One region of the Pseudomonas huanghezhanensis genome, then DNA from elsewhere that is predicted to be linked to it. Evidence: predicted binding sites of a transcription regulator. Region 1 holds the regulator's gene; each other region holds the start of a gene.

Region 1 (4,191 bases):
CTCGATGAACCGTTTGCTGGCGTCGACCCGATTTCCGTCGGCGACATCAAGCAGATCATTCATCACCTGAAGGCCAAGGGTATCGGTGTGTTAATCACGGACCACAACGTCCGCGAGACACTGGACATCTGTGAAACGGCCTACATCGTCAACGATGGACAGCTGATTGCCGAAGGCGACTCTGAAACCATTCTGGCTAACCAGTTGGTGAAAGATGTATACCTCGGCCACGAGTTCCGCCTGTAATTTGCGGCGATGACAACGGACCTGCTGATCGATGGCATCACTGCCCGATCACTGATCTGTATTAATTGTCATCGCACGCTAGGCAAACACTCTGGTTTCAGGCATATAATTTGCTTAAGTTGGCGCCTCAGCGCCCTGTAGTGGATGGCGCGCATCTGCGCCGGCGAACGAATAAGGTGTTTAGCCCCTGCCATGAAACCTTCGCTAGTCTTGAGAATGGGCCAGCAGCTGACGATGACACCGCAGCTGCAACAGGCCATCCGCTTGCTCCAATTGTCGACTCTGGATCTCCAACAGGAAATCCAGGAGGCGCTGGAGTCCAATCCTATGCTCGAACGTCAGGAAGAAGGCGAAGACTTCGATAACGCCGACCCGATGGCCGACAACATCGAACAGAAACCCAACCCGGACGTCCAGGAGCCGACCTACCAGGAAGCCGCCCCGACTGTCGACAATCTTGAAGACGGCGAGTGGAGTGAGCGCATTCCAAACGAATTGCCAGTCGATACAGCCTGGGAAGACGTTTACCAGACCAGCGCAAGCAGCCTGCCCAGCAATGATGATGACGAGTGGGACTTCACCACCCGTACCTCCGTTGGCGAAAGCCTTCAGAGCCACTTGCTGTGGCAGTTGAATCTGGCGCCGATGTCGGACACTGACCGACTGATTGCAGTAACCCTGATCGACTGCATCAACAATCAGGGTTATCTGGACGAATCGCTCGAGGAGCTCCTCGACGCTTTCGATCCTGAACTTGATATCGAACTCGACGAAATTGAAGCCGTCCTGCATCGCATCCAGCAATTCGAACCTGCCGGTATAGGCGCACGCACGCTAAGCGAATGCCTGCTCCTGCAATTGCGACAATTGCCCGCAAAGACCAAATGGCTTGCCGAGGCACAACGTCTGGTCAGCGATTACATCGACCTGTTGGGCAGTCGTGACTACGCCCAACTGATGCGCCGCATGAAGATCAAGGAAGACGATCTTCGCCAGGTGATCGAATTGGTGCAGAGCCTTAACCCTCGTCCGGGTTCACAGATCGAATCCACCGAAGCCGAATACGTGGTGCCCGACGTGATCGTGCGCAAGCACAACGAGCGCTGGCTGGTGGAGCTTAATCAGGAATCCGTGCCGCGACTGCGAGTCAATCCGCAATATGCCGGTTTTGTTCGTCGCGCTGACACCAGCGCCGACAACACCTTCATGCGTAACCAGTTGCAAGAGGCGCGGTGGTTCATCAAAAGCCTGCAGAGCCGCAACGAAACCCTGATGAAGGTCGCGACGCAGATTGTCGAGCATCAGCGGGGGTTTCTGGAGTACGGCGACGAGGCAATGAAACCGCTGGTCCTGCACGACATCGCCGAAGCGGTGGGCATGCATGAGTCCACCATTTCGCGGGTGACCACGCAGAAGTTCATGCACACGCCACGTGGCATTTACGAACTGAAATACTTCTTCTCCAGCCACGTCAGCACCTCTGAGGGCGGCGAGTGTTCCTCCACGGCGATTCGCGCGATCATCAAAAAACTGGTTGCCGCCGAAAATCAGAAAAAGCCATTGAGTGACAGTAAGATCGCTGGTTTACTGGAGGCACAAGGCATTCAAGTGGCTCGTCGCACAGTCGCCAAATATCGCGAATCGTTAGGGATAGCTCCTTCGAGCGAACGTAAGCGACTGATGTAGAGGTCACGCGCTACAGCGTTCCAGTGGCAGGCAACCAAGCCTGCCTCTTTATGCACTGGCAATGAAGGAGAAGCTGTATGCAAGTCAACATCAGTGGACACCAACTGGAAGTGACCAAGCCCCTGCGTGAGTACATAGAGCTGAAGCTCCAAAAGCTCGAGAGGCACTTTGACAAAATTACCAATGTACAGGTGACGATGGCCGTCGAAAAACTCAAACAGAAGATCGAGGCCACCCTGCATATCCCTGGTGGAGAGGTCGTAGCGAATGCGGATCATGACGATATGTATGCTGCAATCGACCTGCTCACTGACAAGCTCGACAGACAATTGCTCAAGCATAAGGAAAAGCAGCAAAGCACCCTCAAAGGTGTTGCCGCTCGCTGACACTCCCCACACATGATCCGACTTGAAAATATCCTGACCCCTGGCCGTTCCCTCGTGAACGTGCCGGGCGGCAGTAAAAAAGCTGTACTCGAAGAGGTTGCCAAAGTCATTCACCCGCACTTGGCTGACCTCGACCAGCAAACTGTCTTCGAGAGCTTGATAGCCCGCGAAAAACTCGGTTCAACGGGTTTTGGCAACGGCATAGCCATTCCGCACTGCCGCCTCAAGGGCTGCACTCGTCCCATTAGCGCACTACTGCAACTCAGTCACCCTGTTGATTTCGACGCCATCGATGGCGCCCCGGTCGATCTTCTGTTCGTGCTGCTGGTTCCGGAGGCCGCCACTGACCAGCATCTGGAGCTGCTGCGCCAGATAGCCAACATGCTTGACCGTAAGAAGGTGCGTGAAAAACTGCGCACTGCACCAACCGGTGAAGCCCTTTATCAAGTGGTACTCGACGAGCAGACCGGTCACTAATCATGCGGATGATCATCGTCAGCGGCCGCTCCGGCTCAGGCAAGAGTACGGCTCTCGATGTGCTGGAAGACAGCGGCTTCTACTGCGTTGATAACCTGCCCGCCGGCTTGCTGCCGGAGCTGGCCGAACGCGCGTTGATTCATACCGAACTGGCGGAGCCCCTGCTCGCTGTTTCCATCGACGCGCGCAATCTGCCTAGCCACCTGACCCGCTTCCCTAAGATGCTAGAAGAAGTGCGCGCCCGCCATATTCGGTGCGACGTGCTGTTTCTGGATGCCGACGAGCCGACGCTTCTCAAGCGCTTCTCCGAGACGCGACGACGGCATCCGCTCAGCACTGCGACCCGTTCGCTAGCTGAAGCTATTCGCGATGAAAAAACGTTGTTAGGGCCGATCATTGATCTTGCCGACCTCACCATCGACACCACTAATCTCAACCTGTACCAACTGCGTGACGCGCTCAAATTAAGGCTGCTCAACAAGCCGGAGCCAGGTACCGCGTTTCTGGTCGAGTCGTTCGGATTCAAGCGCGGCATGCCAGTGGACGCCGACCTGGTGTTCGATGTGCGCTGCCTTCCTAACCCCTACTGGAAACCAGAGCTGCGTGAGCAATCCGGTCTCGACAAGCCTGTTGCCGATTACCTCGCGGCGCAACCCGACGTCGAGGAGATGTTTCAGGACATCTTCGCTTACCTCAACAAGTGGCTGCCACGTTTTGCGGCCAGCAACCGTGCGTATGTCACTGTCGCCATTGGCTGTACCGGCGGGCATCACCGCTCCGTCTACCTGACCGAACGACTGGGTCAGGTCCTGCAGCAATCGCTCAAGAATGTCCAGGTTCGCCACCGCGACCTAAGCTGAAAGGATCCCTCTGCGATGCCCGCTCTTCAAATTACGATCATCAACAAGCTGGGCCTGCATGCCCGCGCCGCGGCTAAATTCGTGGGTGTAGCTGGCAGGTTTCCTTGCCAGATCCGCGTTGGCCGTACTTCCGACAGCATGGTCGACGGCAAAAGTATTATGGCCGTGATGATGCTCGCGGCGGGCAAAGGCACAGAGATTCAGCTCAATACCGAAGGCGACGATGACCAGGCGGCTTTGGATGCTCTGGTTGAGCTGATCAACAACAAGTTCGATGAGGGCGAATAGGCCCAGCACTGTCCAGCCCTACTATCGCGCCATCCATAAGAAAAAGCCCCGACTCGCAGGAGCCGGGGCTTTTTCTTAAAGCTTTCAGGGCAACGATCAGCCCTTCTTGACAAACTCGGACTTCAGCTTCATGGCGCCAATACCATCGATCTTGCAGTCGATGTCGTGATCACCGTCGACCAGCCGAATATTCTTGACCTTGGTGCCCACCTTGACCACCAGCGAAGAACCTTTGACCTTGAGATCCT
Region 2 (4,191 bases), 1.3 Mb from region 1:
AACGCGCCGAAATGGGTGTTGTCGATGCCGGAACCGTGACCGCTGAATTCAACCGCGAGCGAGCCGTCTGGCTCCAGGTGATCCTGCCACTCGACATCGAGCACGCCGTGGTAAAGGTCCTCGGCGTCTTTCATGGGGAAGCGCTTGAGCACCAGCAGCACGCGGTTGGCAAGGCGCGACCACAGACACAGCCTGTAGGCAGTTTCCATGTCGGCGGTGCCACGAATGGTGGAAGTGTGTTCGCGAGTGTCTTCGAGGCCAAGCGCAGTGGCTTCCTCGGCAAGCAGACCTTCGAGGCCTTTAGGGCACGTGAGGAAGAGTTCGTAACGGTCCGACATGATTATTCAAGAGCCTTGGCGATTGGTGGCGGACAACGCATTGCCCGTCCCGATTTAAAACAGGCGTCTTTCGTCGAGAACACCTGCGTGGCACCTACGGTGTGCCGGTCCACCACTGCAAGCCTCCATCAAGGAGCGCTAAGGCCGTGGCAGTCGATGAGCCGATGTGATTATCGGCGTAAATCTGATGTTAAAAGACCACCATTGAGCACGACATCGGTGGCAATAAAAAGTCACATCGCCGACCCTTCGTCGTTTTAACGCTGACTGCAACCAGCCAGCATTTGCACTTGAGACACAGTCTCGATACCAGCGCAGCGCAGTGTTTCCGAGGGCTCGCAAAAAAACGAGTTGCGAAACGCGCACGCGCTTATGGTTTTAATAGCCCAAAGATGACTTTCTTATGACAAAACGGTCATTCACAGAGCCCGATGCATTGGTTAGAAATCACCACAGGTTGTCGTTGCAATGACGGCAGCACCTAAGCCCGCGACGCCGGCAGCGGGTACCAACGGCAGAACATTTCTGCCCGACCTCAACTCGAGGTCTGAAGGGACATTACAGTCAACAAACGAGGGCAACACCCTATGAGAAGACTTAAGCGTGATCCGTTGGAAAGAGCATTTTTACGCGGATATCAATTTGGTGTTCATGGAAAATCCCGTGAGCTTTGCCCCTTTACTCTACCGTCGGTGCGCCAAGCCTGGATCAATGGCTGGCGAGAAGGTCGCGGCGACAACTGGGACGGTATGACCGGCACTGCGGGTATCCACAGACTCAACGAACTTCACGCGGTCGGCTAACACGAAAGGAATGTTGCGACTAAAAAACTTCTTCTAGTTCATCACACCATGCGTGCCCCACCAGGGCCGCGGGCTAAAGCCCAGGGGGTTCCTCATCGGAACCCCCTTTTTGTTGCATGCCGGATTCAGTTGGCCCTGGCGGGCATCGCCGCAATGGCGTCCACCGACTGGCGAATCAGTGCCGGCCCTTTATAGATGAAGCCCGAATAGATCTGCACCAGGCTCGCACCGGCGGCGATTTTCTCGGCCGCGTGTTTACCCTCGGTGATGCCCCCTGCCGCGATGATTGGCAGTTTACCGCCCAACTCTTGAGCCAGTACCTTGACGATGTGGGTGCTTTGCTCGCGCACCGGCGCGCCCGACAATCCGCCTGCCTCGTCAGCATGTGGCAGGCCTTCGACACCCAGCCGGCTGAGCGTAGTGTTGGTCGCGATTACCGCATCCATCCCGGACTCAAGCAACGCGGCGGCGACCAGAACGGTTTCCTCGTCGGTCATGTCCGGGGCGATCTTGATAGCCATTGGCACACGTCTGCCGTGCAGGTGAGTCAGGGATTGCTGTCGAACGCGAAGCGCGTCTAGCAACTGCTTGAGCGAATCGCCGAACTGCAGGCTGCGCAGGCCGGGCGTATTCGGCGAGCTGACGTTGACGGTTACGTAACTGGCGTGGGCGTAAACCTTGTCGAGACAGATCAGGTAGTCATCGACGGCGCGCTCCACCGGTGTGTCGAAATTCTTGCCAATGTTGATGCCCAGAATACCGTCGTACCTGGCGGCCTGCACACGGCTGATCAGGTTATCGACCCCGAGGTTGTTGAACCCCATGCGATTGATAATGCCCTCGGCGTGCGGCAGGCGAAAGATGCGTGGCTTGGGATTACCCGGTTGCGGTCGCGGGGTGACCGTGCCGATCTCGACGAAGCCAAAGCCCAATTGCGCAAACCCGTCGATGGCGGCGCCGTTCTTGTCCAGACCTGCCGCCAGCCCCACCGGGTTGGGAAACTCAAGGCCCATGACCGTCGTCGGCAACCGGGCCGGCGCCTTGTTGAAGAGGCCATTGAGGCCCAGACGTCCTCCCGCACCGATCAGGTCGATCGACAGGTCATGAGAGGTTTCCGGGGAGAGTTTGAACAGTAACTGGCGGGCCAGGTTATACATGGGCGTGCGCGGCTCGTTGCGGCTGAATTCAGCGGGCGATTATAGACGCCGCACAGGTGCAGCGCGAGGCCTGTCCTGAACTTTGCAAAACGGCTTCATCATCACTGGCATATCGCTTGCTTTGGTCGTTCAATCACACTCGTTCCAACGACGGAGCGAGCATCGGACAATGGCGTCGCGATTCCTGTTGCTAAGGCAACGGGTGCAGCGACGTTTTTTTTGGAAGGTCCTTGGCGCTTCGTGCCTTCCTCGGCGGGACACATCTAATGAACGATTCCATCCCTACATCCCAAGCCTGGCCCTCCGGCAGCGATGCCCCAGAACTCAGCAGTATCGATGTGGGTTTCATGGCCCTCACCGACAGTGCGTCGCTGGTGGTCGCTGCCACACAGGGTTTCGCCCAGCCTTATGGACTCACCATCAATCTGCACCGCCAAACCTCGTGGGCCAGCCTGCGCGACAAACTGCTGAGCGGCGAACTCCATGCGGCCCATAGCCTTTATGGTCTGGTATATGCCGCTCAACTGGGGATCGGCGGCCAGGCCAAAGACATGGCCGTGCTCATGGGCCTGAACCAGAACGGGCAAAGCATCAATGTCTCCCGCGCCCTGCAGGAGGCTGGCGTGATCACTCCTGAGGCACTGGACAAACGCACGCACCAAAGCGACTCAAGATTGACCTTTGCGCAGACCTTTCCCACCGGCAATCACGCAATGTGGCTCTACTACTGGCTGGCCAGTCAGGGCATTCATCCACTCAACGATGTCGACAGCGTGGTGGTGCCGCCGCCGCAAATGGTTGCGCATCTTCAGGCGGGCCGTATCGATGGGTTTTGCGTCGGTGAACCCTGGGGCGCCAGCGCCGTGGCTCAGGATCTCGGGTTCACAATGGCCACTTCCCAAGCCATCTGGCCTGATCATCCGGAAAAGGTGCTGGGCTGCACACTCGAGTTCGTCGAGCACTACCCCAAGACCGCACGAGCGCTGGTCATGGCCGTGCTGGAGGCCAGCCGCTTCATCGAAGAGAGCATCGATAACCGCCGCAGCACCGCGCAATTGATCAGCGGCAGCGACTACGTGGATGCGCCGGTGGAGTCCATCGAGTCACGGTTGCTCGGCGAATACGCCGATGGGCTGGGCAATCATTGGCAAGACAACCATCCGGTGCGCTTCCACGGTAACGGCGCGGTCAACATGCCGTACCTGTCTGACGGGATGTGGTTCATGACTCAATTCCGCCGTTGGGGTCTGCTGCGCGAGGACCCGGACTACCTGAACGTTGCTCGCCAGGTCCAGCAATTGGCGCTGTACCGCGAGGCAGCGCAAGCGCTGGATGTGAAGGTGCCAGCAGCCTCCATGCGCAGCAGCCAGCTGATCGACGGCAAGATCTGGGATGGCAGCGACCCGATGGGCTATGCGCACGGCTTCAAACTGCACGCGCTGGCCGACACTGCCCCCGCCATCGCTGATCACTGAGGAGGTCGCCACCATGCTGCGTATCCTGCTGATCAACGACACCCCGAAAAAGGTCGGACGCCTCAAGGCCGCGCTGGTGGAGGCAGGTTTTGAAGTGATCGACGAGTCGGGCTTGATCATCGACCTGCCCGCCCGCGTTGAGGCTGTTCGGCCGGACGTGATTCTGATCGACACCGAATCACCCGGGCGCGACGTGATGGAGCAAGTGGTGCTGGTGACCCGCGATCTACCCCGGCCCATTGTGATGTTCACCGATGAGCACGATCCGGGCGTCATGCGGCAGGCGATCAAATCGGGCGTCAGCGCCTACATCGTCGAAGGCATCCACGCACAGCGCTTGCAGCCCATTCTGGATGTGGCGATGGCTCGCTTCGAAAGCGATCAGGATCTGCGCGCGCAGTTGCATGCCCGCGATCAG
Region 3 (4,191 bases), 2.7 Mb from region 1:
CGTCGAGGCTGTAGCCCTGCAAGTTATTGCCGCTGTTATCGACGACGTATCCCGCCGAATCAGTGTGGAAACTGCCGGCGCGGGTATAAAGTTTCTCGCCGTTGTTGCTCATCATGAAGAAGCCGTTGCCGTTGATCGCAAGGTCCAGGTCACGGCCAGTGCCAGTGGTCAGGGCGCCTTGGGTAAACTGCTGCGAAACAGTCGACGTATATACACCGCTGCCGACATTTGAACTGCCAGAAGTGCCACGAATCGAATTTGAATATTGGTCTGCAAACTCCGCACGGGAAGATTTGAAGCCCACAGTCGCCACGTTGGCAATGTTATTGCCGGCCACGTCGAGACTTTTATTCGCTGCATAGAGCCCTGTAAGGCCGATATTGAAAGACATGTTTCAAACTCCTGCGCCGTTAATCGGCTCTATATTCCGATTTGTTTAACTTTGTTCATAAGGATACTGGTGCCATCGGCCAGGTTGAGGGTCATCCCAGTGCTAGCGGTGCCCATCGTGACGCTGTTGACCGTGGCTGGCAGATACGTCGCCAGCGATGTGCTGGTGCCTCCGATGCTGCCATCCGCTTTGAAGCTGTAAGTGCCTGAAGGCAGGGCGCTGCCGGATTCATCCGTCCCGTCCCATGTAAATTTAAGGCTGCTGGCCTTTGCCTGCTCGCCCAGATCGAGGGTGCGCACAATGTTGCCGTCAGCGTCGTACACCTTGACCGAGGTTTGCGTGGTCGCAGACGGCACGACGACGGTGCCGGTCAGACCCTTGGTGGTGTCAACGGAAGTCGAACCTACGTCGACAATCACTGAGCTGCCAACCAGAGACGAGGCCTGGAGCGCTTGCGACGATTGATACATGCCGCCAATCGCATCCACCGAGGTACCCAGGTTCTGCATGGTTTCGAGGCTGCTGAACTGCGCCAGCTGGGCCACGAACTCGCTGTTGTCCTGTGGATCGAGCGGGTTCTGGTTCTGCATCTGGGTGACCAGCAACTGCAGGAAAGAATCCTTGCCCAGGCTGCTGGCGCCCGTTGTGGAATCACCGGTGGTGGTGGTGCCGGTTTTCTGCAGCGACTTCAGGTATTGGCTTGTCGCGGTGCTGCTATCGATTGAAGTTGTCATCGGGTGCGTCCCTTATCACTGACCCAGGGTCAGGACCTTTTGCATCATTGTCTTGGCGGTGTTCATGATTTCCGCGTTGGTCTGGAACGAACGACTGGCCGAGATCATGTCAGCCATCTCATTCACCACGTTGACATTCGGGTAGTACACGTAGCCGTTCTTGTCAGCGGCCGGGTGGTTGGGCTCGTAGCGCGCTTCCAGGTTGGAGGCGTCTTCGACGATGCCTGACACCTGCACGCCCGAACCGGCTGCGCCCTGGTCTTCGAACAGCGACCCGCTGCCGCCGGATTCCTGGCCCTGAAACACGGTGGCGAACACCGGGTGCCGGGCGCGGTAGGTCTGGTCCATGCTGGAGGCGACCGTTTCGGCGTTGGCGATGTTACTGGCGATGGTATTGAGGCGAGTGTTCTGGGCACTCATGCCACTACCGGCGATGTTGAAAACACTGGATAGAGACATGGCTTACTCTCCGCGAATGGCTGATACCAGCCCTTTGAACTTACTGTTGAGCAATGTGAAGCTCGCCTGGAAACCGATGGCGTTTTCGGCGTAGTTGGCGTTCTCGACCTGAGTATCCACGGTGTTCTGGTCCAACGATGGCTGCGACGGGGTGCGGTAGAGCAGCGAACCGTCTTCATTGCCCATGCCAGCCGCTTCGATGTGGTGGCTGTTGGTGGTGTTGAGCGCGAAGCTGCCCTTGGTGGACTTTTCATTTTCCGCTGCCAGGACTTTGGAGAAGTCCAGGTCACGTGCCTTGTAATTAGGCGTGTCGGCGTTGGTGATGTTGTTGGCCAGCACTTCTGCACGTTGGGCGCGGAAGTTCAGCGCTTTCTCGTGGATGCCCAATGCGTTTTCAAAGCTGATGCTCATGTCGGGAAACCTTTACCGGTTGACCAGATTTTCTTGATTGAGACATAGCAAGTGGCGTGCCACTTTCCGGAAGTGTTGTTTTACGGGGGTTTGGGGCAGGTGCGGCGGGTTCATGACAGAAAAGCGGCAAGTGATTTCCGCTAATAGGGAGGCAAACGGCAAGCAAGGTGCCGTTTTTTTGCCGGTGGGTTGCCGGTGGATCGTTTTTTTGCGATTGAGGCCGGGGCTGAGTGGCGGATGCCCGGTTGAGGCTGGACGCACAACTTGTAGGAGCGAATTCATTCGCGAGAGGCCTGTTTGGGCGCTGCTGTTTCTGAGCGCTAGACAATGCGGCTCAGCGGCATGACTCGGTGCTTATCGTGTGTATATCCGTTATCTCGGGTGATGCTGATATGGGTTTCGCTTTTACAGCGAGTCACTTTTGGCAAACGGCCCGGAAGCCGGCCCAGCCAAAAGTAACCAAAAGGTCTTGCTCCCGGTTTGGCCCTCCTTTGTCGGGTTCCCTCACTCCGGCGATACACCGTGGGCACCCGCCGAACGGACATCCATGTCCTGACGGCGCTTGCCGGGCATCCCACTGCGCATCACCTGCGTTCGGCCTGCACCCAAGTCGCGATTTGTGGTGTTTGGGCTGGCGTGGGTGAAGATCAAGAGCGAAGCCCGTTAGCTTGGGCTTGAGGTTTGGGCTTCTATGTTTGTGGCGACCCCTCCAGCCTCTCGCGAATGAATTCGCTCCTACAGGTTATGTGTCGTGCCGGCGTTTTGGATACACCGCAAAGTGCGACTTTGGGAGGCCGAGCGCAGGCGTTGCGCAGGGGGCAGCGCGGCATGGATGGCCGATGGCGGCGTGTCTCCGGAGCAATGCCGGAGTGAGGGAAACCGACGAAGTCGGGCCGGACACGGGAGCAAGACCTTTTGGTTACTTTTGCGGCGTTTGGCAAAAGTGACTCGCTGTAAGAGCGAAGCCGATCTAAGCCACGCCCGAGTTAACGGATATACACCCAATAATCAAAACGTCAGATAGCCAAGATGCGTTGGCTAGCGCACAAAGAAAGCGCCAGCCACACCGGCCTCTCTCGAATAAATTCGCGCCTACAGGATTTGGCTCTGATTAGGACAACAATGTGCGAATACGGCTATTCACCAAACCGCCAATCCCAGAACAGCCCCATAAAAAAACCCCGCCAAGGCAGGGTTCTTGTTTCAAAACGACAACCTACTTCGCCTGGTAAATAATCCCCGGACTGCACTGCACCATCCGATAGTGCTCCGGCAGCCCGTTCAACGCCTCCGATGCACCGAGAAACAAATAGCCACCTGGCTTAAGCGTCCCGTGAATACGCAACAGAATGTCCTTCTTCACCTCAGCTGAAAAATAAATCAACACGTTGCGACAGAATACGATATCGAACTTGCCCAGCGCAGCGTAGCTGTCCAGCAGGTTGAACGAGCGAAACTCGACGCGACTCTTGATCGGCGTCTTGATCGTCCAGCGACCGGGCGTCTTCTGATCGAAATAACGCTGAAGCCGCTCCGGCGACAACCCCCGGCCAATGGCCAGGCTGTCGTACTCGCCGGTCTTACACGTATTAAGCACGCTCCCCGACAGATCCGTTGCAACGATTTGCGCCCCGCCCTTCAACTGCCCGGGATTGCTGCGCTCAAACTCGTCGAACGACATCGACAACGAAAACGGTTCCTGCCCGGACGAACAGGCCGCCGACCAGATGCGTGGTCGCAGGCCCGGACTCGCTTTGAGTTGCTCAGGCAACACCTTGTTCTTGAGCACCTCAAAGGGGTAAGTGTCGCGAAACCACAACGTCTCGTTGGTGGTCATGGCATCTACCACCTGCTCGCGCAAGCCACTGCGGGGCTGGGTCTGAATACGCTGGATCAAGTCACCCAACGACTTGAGACCCTGCTGCTCCATCAGCTTGTTGAGGCGGCTGGACACCAGGTATTGCTTATTCTCACCCAGCAAAATGCCACAGGCTTTTTCCAGGAAGACCCGGAACTGTTCAAAATCCAAATTACCTGTAGACATGCCGCCTCTCAAAATTCGTGAACTACCAGAGGCGACGCCTCTGGTTTGTCTAGCTAATGTCTGCCGCGTTGATTCGATCTACGACCCTGGCCGCCAGGTCGTCCGGCCGGAACTTGGCCAGAAAATCATCAGCACCCACCTTCTTGACCATC

The links. Region 1 encodes sigma-54, which starts transcription at its own class of promoters, with help from an activator protein. Its sites were predicted from a motif close to ANTGGCATNNANNTTGCTNT; they were not measured.
Region 2: a site for sigma-54 is predicted at 2,402-2,421, ahead of OYW20_RS15220 (CmpA/NrtA family ABC transporter substrate-binding protein). Genes of this name have one in related genera too.
Region 3: a site for sigma-54 is predicted at 2,040-2,059, ahead of flgB (flagellar basal body rod protein FlgB). Genes of this name have one in related genera too.

The regions. Positions count from the first base shown of each region.
Region 1 is NZ_CP113949.1:4,641,315-4,645,505, forward strand. Features, by position in the region: gene lptB (LPS export ABC transporter ATP-binding protein) at 1-246, shown strand, start outside; gene OYW20_RS21035 (RNA polymerase factor sigma-54) at 439-1,932, shown strand; gene hpf (ribosome hibernation-promoting factor, HPF/YfiA family) at 2,010-2,318, shown strand; gene ptsN (PTS IIA-like nitrogen regulatory protein PtsN) at 2,331-2,795, shown strand; gene rapZ (RNase adapter RapZ) at 2,798-3,655, shown strand; gene OYW20_RS21055 (HPr family phosphocarrier protein) at 3,671-3,943, shown strand; gene OYW20_RS21060 (zinc ribbon domain-containing protein YjdM) at 4,040-4,191, opposite strand, start outside.
Region 2 is NZ_CP113949.1:3,389,902-3,394,092, forward strand. Features, by position in the region: gene rlmKL (bifunctional 23S rRNA (guanine(2069)-N(7))-methyltransferase RlmK/23S rRNA (guanine(2445)-N(2))-methyltransferase RlmL) at 1-338, opposite strand, end outside; gene rmf (ribosome modulation factor) at 926-1,141, shown strand; gene OYW20_RS15215 (quinone-dependent dihydroorotate dehydrogenase) at 1,267-2,298, opposite strand; gene OYW20_RS15220 (CmpA/NrtA family ABC transporter substrate-binding protein) at 2,565-3,773, shown strand; gene OYW20_RS15225 (ANTAR domain-containing response regulator) at 3,787-4,191, shown strand, end outside.
Region 3 is NZ_CP113949.1:1,922,646-1,926,836, reverse strand. Features, by position in the region: gene flgE (flagellar hook protein FlgE) at 1-391, opposite strand, end outside; gene OYW20_RS08605 (flagellar hook assembly protein FlgD) at 421-1,125, opposite strand; gene flgC (flagellar basal body rod protein FlgC) at 1,141-1,584, opposite strand; gene flgB (flagellar basal body rod protein FlgB) at 1,588-1,995, opposite strand; gene cheR (protein-glutamate O-methyltransferase CheR) at 3,212-4,039, opposite strand; gene OYW20_RS08585 (chemotaxis protein CheV) at 4,089-4,191, opposite strand, start outside.